Regions from separate parts of the Streptomyces sp. NPDC001902 genome, predicted to be linked through region 2. Evidence: riboswitches for the same ligand, from Rfam matches in the RefSeq annotation. Region 2 holds a riboswitch; the other holds the start of a gene.
The links. Region 2 has a riboswitch for thiamine pyrophosphate ahead of ACFYYN_RS31475 (thiamine ABC transporter substrate-binding protein). Riboswitches for the same ligand answer to the same signal wherever they lie in the genome.
Positions count from the first base shown of each region.

Region 1: linked by a shared signal. The riboswitch ahead of thiO (glycine oxidase ThiO) and the one ahead of ACFYYN_RS31475 (thiamine ABC transporter substrate-binding protein) in region 2 are both predicted to bind thiamine pyrophosphate.

Region 1 is NZ_JBIATA010000005.1:36,569-38,952, forward strand. Features, by position in the region: gene thiO (glycine oxidase ThiO) at 1-1,021, opposite strand, end outside; TPP riboswitch at 1,018-1,131, opposite strand; gene ACFYYN_RS11075 (NAD(P)/FAD-dependent oxidoreductase) at 1,214-2,384, shown strand, end outside.
Region 2 is NZ_JBIATA010000024.1:41,450-43,833, reverse strand. Features, by position in the region: gene rlmN (dual-specificity RNA methyltransferase RlmN) at 1-971, shown strand, start outside; TPP riboswitch at 1,039-1,143, shown strand; gene ACFYYN_RS31475 (thiamine ABC transporter substrate-binding protein) at 1,135-2,226, shown strand; gene ACFYYN_RS31470 (ABC transporter permease) at 2,295-2,384, shown strand, end outside.

The sequences.
Region 1 (2,384 bases), on a different contig from region 2:
GGTGGTGGCCGGTGGCCAGCACCAGGCCGTCCAGCGCGCCGCGGCCGAGCACCGGGGCGTTGTCGGGCGTGCCGGGGCGCAGGCCCGCCTGCGTCTCGGTCAGCGGGAGTTCGGTGATGCCGGGGATCAATTCGTGGGCGTCGCGGAGCAGTTCGTACACCCCACCGGCGGTGACGGTGGTGTCCCAGCCCATCTCCTCGCTGGTGGCGCCGACGACCAGCTCGCCGTTCTCGCGCGGCACCAGGTAGACGTGACCGCCGCGCACCACGGCCCGTACCGTCCGCGACAGGAACGGCGCGTACGCCGCCGGCACCCGAAGCCGCAGCACCTGCCCCTTCACCGGCCGTACGGGCGGCAGCGCCCGTGCGGGCAGCCCCTCGACCCGGCCGCTGAGGCTCCCGGCGGCCAGCACCACCTGCCCGGCGGCGATCCGGGTCCCGTCCTCCAGGACCACCCCGCGGGCGCGGTCGCCCGTGACGTCCACCCGTGCCACCCGCGACCGCCGGAACTCCACCCCGGACAGCTCGCAGGCGCGCACCAGCGCCGCGGCCAGCCGCCGCGGGTCGATCTGGTGGTCGCCGTCGACCCGCAGCCCGCCGTGCACGCCGGGGGCGAGCATCGGCTCCAGGCGGCGGCACTCGCGGCCGCTGAGCCACTGCGACGCCAGGCCCAGGGACTCCTGGAAGGAGTGGAGTTCGCGCAGCTGCGCCCGGTCGTCGGCGTCGAGGGCGACGGCGAGGGTGCCGCACGTGCGGTAGCCGAGGTCCAGCCCCGTCGTCTCCTCCAGCTCGGCCACGAAGGACGGATAGCGGCGGGCCGCCGCGAGGTTGAGCTCCAGCAGCGGCTGCTCGCCGTACTGCACCTCCGTGACCGGTGCCAGCATCCCCGCGGCCACCCGGGCGGCCCCGCCGCCCGGTTCGGGGTCCGCGACCGCCGTGCGCAGGCCACGCCCGCGGGCCCGCCACGCGGTGACCAGTCCGATGATCCCGCCGCCGACCACGACGACGTCATGACGGTGCATGATGTTCCCGCTCCTCCCTTCGCCGGCATGACCCGGATCAGGTTCGTACGGTCGGCGGCCGCTCCAGCCGCCCTCTCAGCCCGGTGCGCCGGGCTCCCGCGAGTGCTCCTGAACCACCTTAGTACGCGCCATCCACGGCGAGTAGGGCACCGGTACCGGCGGGCGCCGCCCCCGCGGCGTTACGGTGATCGCGTGACCAGCAGCGAGCAGCGCGTCGTCGTCGTCGGGGCCGGGATGGCCGGAGTGCAGACCGCCGTGTCCCTGCGCGAGCAGGGCTGGGGCGGGACGATCACGCTGATCGGCGCGGAGCCGCACGCCCCCTACGACCGGCCGCCGCTGTCCAAGGGCGTGCTCTTCGGCGCCGAGGAGGGCCCGGCGCTGGACGTCGACTTCGCCGGGATCAACGTCGAACTGCTGCTCGGGCGGCACGCGAGCGCCCTGCGCCCCGGGGAGCGGCAGGTCCACACCGACGCCGGCCCGGTCGGCTACGACAAGCTCGTCCTGGCCAGCGGCGCCGAGCCGGTCATGCTGCCGGGCAGCGAGGGCACGCCGGGCGTGCACGTGCTGCGCACCCTGGACGACGCCACCGCGCTGCGCCCGGTGCTGGAGAACCGGCACCGGGTCGTGGTGGTCGGTGCGGGCTGGATCGGCGCCGAGTTCGCCACCGCGGCCCGTCACGCCGGGTGCGAGGTGACCGTCGTCGAGGCCGCCGACCACCCGCTCGCCGGGGTGCTGCCCGAGCACATCGCCGAACGGATGCGCGGCTGGTACGCGGAGGAGGGCGTGGAGCTGCGCACCGGCGCGGTCGTCTCCTCCGTCGAGCCGGGCGCGGTGCGCCTGGCCGACGGCAGCGTGCTCGCCGCCGAGGCGGTCGTCATCGGGATCGGCGCCCGGCCCGCCACCGGGTGGCTGGCCGGCTCCGGCGTCGAGCTGGGGCCGGACCGCTCGGTCCTCGCCGACGACCGGCTGCGCACCTCGGTGCCGGACGTGTACGCGGTGGGGGACTGCGCCTCCTTCCCGTCGGCGCGGTACGGGGAGCGGCTGCTGATCCACCACTGGGACAACGCGGTGCAGGGGCCGCGCACGGCCGCCGCGAACATCCTGGGCGGTGACGAGCCCTACGACCCCGTCCCCTACTTCTGGTCGGAGCAGTTCGGGCGGTTCGTGCAGTACGCCGGGTACCACGTGGACTCCGACCGCATGCTGCTGCGCGGGGACCCGGACGGGCCCGCCTGGTCGGTGCTGTGGCTGCGCGACGGCCAGCTGGTCGCGCTGTTCGCCGTGGGCCGGCCCCGCGACCTGGCGCAGGCCCGCAAGCTCATCGCCCGCGGCGCCCACCTCGACGACACCCTGGCCGCCGACC
Region 2 (2,384 bases):
AGCTGTCGCAGCACTACTTCGCGCGCTACGCCGATGACCCCGCCGCGTGGACGGACATCCCGGCGGCGGCGCGGGGGAAGCTGGCGGAGGGGCTGCTGCCGGACCTGATGTCGGTGGTGCGGCACAGCAGCACGGACAACGACACCACGCGCAAGACGCTGTGGCGGCTGTTCGACGGCACCCTGGTCGAGTCGGTGCTGATGCGCTACCCGGACCGGGTGACGATGTGCATCAGCTCCCAGGCGGGCTGCGGCATGAACTGCCCGTTCTGCGCCACCGGCCAGGCCGGGCTGGACCGGAACCTGTCGACCGGGGAGATCGTGCACCAGATCGTGGCGGGCATGCGCTCGCTGCGGGACGGGGAGATCCCGGGCGGCCCGGCGCGGCTGTCGAACATCGTGTTCATGGGCATGGGCGAGCCGCTCGCGAACTACAAGCGTGTCGTCGGCGCCATCCGCCGGCTGACCGATCCGGAGCCGGACGGGCTGGGGCTGTCCCAGCGGGGCATCACCGTGTCGACGGTGGGCCTGGTCCCGGCGATGCTGCGCTTCGCCGACGAGGGCTTCAAGTGCCGCCTTGCGGTGTCGCTGCACGCGCCCGACGACGAGCTGCGCGACACCCTGGTGCCGGTGAACACCCGCTGGAAGGTGCGCGAGGTGCTGGACGCCGCGTGGCACTACGCGGACGTGTCAGGGCGCCGGATCTCGATCGAGTACGCGCTGATCCGGGACATCAACGACCAGGCGTGGCGGGCGGACCTGCTGGGCCGGCTGCTCAAGCGTCGCCGCGTGCACGTCAACCTGATCCCGCTCAACCCGACCCCCGGCTCGAAGTGGACGGCCTCGCGGCCCGAGGACGAGCGGGCGTTCGTCGCGGCGCTGGAGGCGCACGGCGTGCCGGTGACCGTCCGGGACACCCGGGGGCAGGAGATCGACGGCGCCTGCGGGCAGCTGGCGGCTTCCGAGCGCTGATCTGCGCTTGCTAGGGTGACGGTCGTTTGCGGCCGTGCGCCGCGACGCCACGCACAGCACACAAAAGAACATCCGACAGGGGAGCGCGGAAAGCGCTGAGAGTGCGGCATGGCCGCAGACCCTCGGACCTGATCCGGGTCATACCGGCGTAGGGAGTCACCACATGAGCACCATCCGTCGGCGTGCGGCCGGCACCGTCCTCGTCGTCGCGCTCGGCGCGACCGCGCTCGCCGCCTGCGGCAGCGACGGCGGGGACACCGCCAAGGGCAAGGGCGGCACCGCCTCCAAGACCGTCACCCTCGTCAGCCACGACTCCTTCGCCGCGTCGAAGGGCGTGCTGAAGGAGTTCACGAAGCAGACCGGCTACACCGTCAAGGTGCTGCGCGGCGGCGACGCCGGCGCCGCGGTCAACCAGGCCGTGTTGTCCAAGGGCAACCCGCAGGGCGACGTCTTCTTCGGCGTCGACAACACGCTCCTGTCCCGGGCCCTCGACAACGACCTGTTCGAGCCGTACCAGGCCAAGGACCTCGACAAGGTGCCCGCCGCACTGCAGCTGGACGCCGCGGAGCACCGCGTCACCCCGATCGACTTCGGCGACGTCTGCGTCAACTACGACCGGAAGTACTTCACCGAGCACAAGCTCCCCGTGCCGGAGAGCTTCGACGACCTCGTCAAGCCCGAGTACAAGGACCTGCTGGTCACCGAGAACGCCGCCACCTCCTCCCCGGGTCTGGCCTTCCTCCTCGCCACCACCGCGAAGTACGGCGACGGGGGCTGGGAGGACTACTGGAAGAAGCTCAAGGCCAACGGCGTCCAGGTCGTCGACGGCTGGGAGCAGGCGTACTACGACACCTTCTCCGGCGCCGGCGGCGGCAAGGGCGACAAGCCGCTGGTCGTCTCGTACGCCTCCAGCCCGCCCGCCGAGGTGCTCGGTCTGAAGACGCAGCCCGAGCAGGGGCCGACCGGTGTCGCGAGCGGCACCTGCTTCCGGCAGGTGGAGTTCGCCGGCCTGCTGAAGGGTGCGAAGAACACCGAGGGCGGCAAGGCGCTCGTCGACTTCCTGCTGAGCCGCGCCTTCCAGGAGGACATGCCGCTCAACATGTTCGTCAATCCCGTCCGCGACGACGCGAAGCTGCCCGAGGTCTTCACCAAGTACGCGCCGGTCATCAGCGAACCGGCCACCGTCGCCCCGGAGAAGATCGCCGGGAACCGGGAGCAGTGGGTCAAGTCGTGGTCCTCGCTCGTGCTGAAGTAACGAAGACCGCCGAGGGGACGCGCGCCGGGGCGGCGGGCGTCCGGCCGCTGGCCGTACGGCTGGGCCTGATGGCCGTGCCGGTCGCGTTCTTCGGGCTGTTCTTCGGCTACCCGGTCGCCGCCATCGTCGCCCGCGGGCTCCGCGAGGGCGGGCGGTGG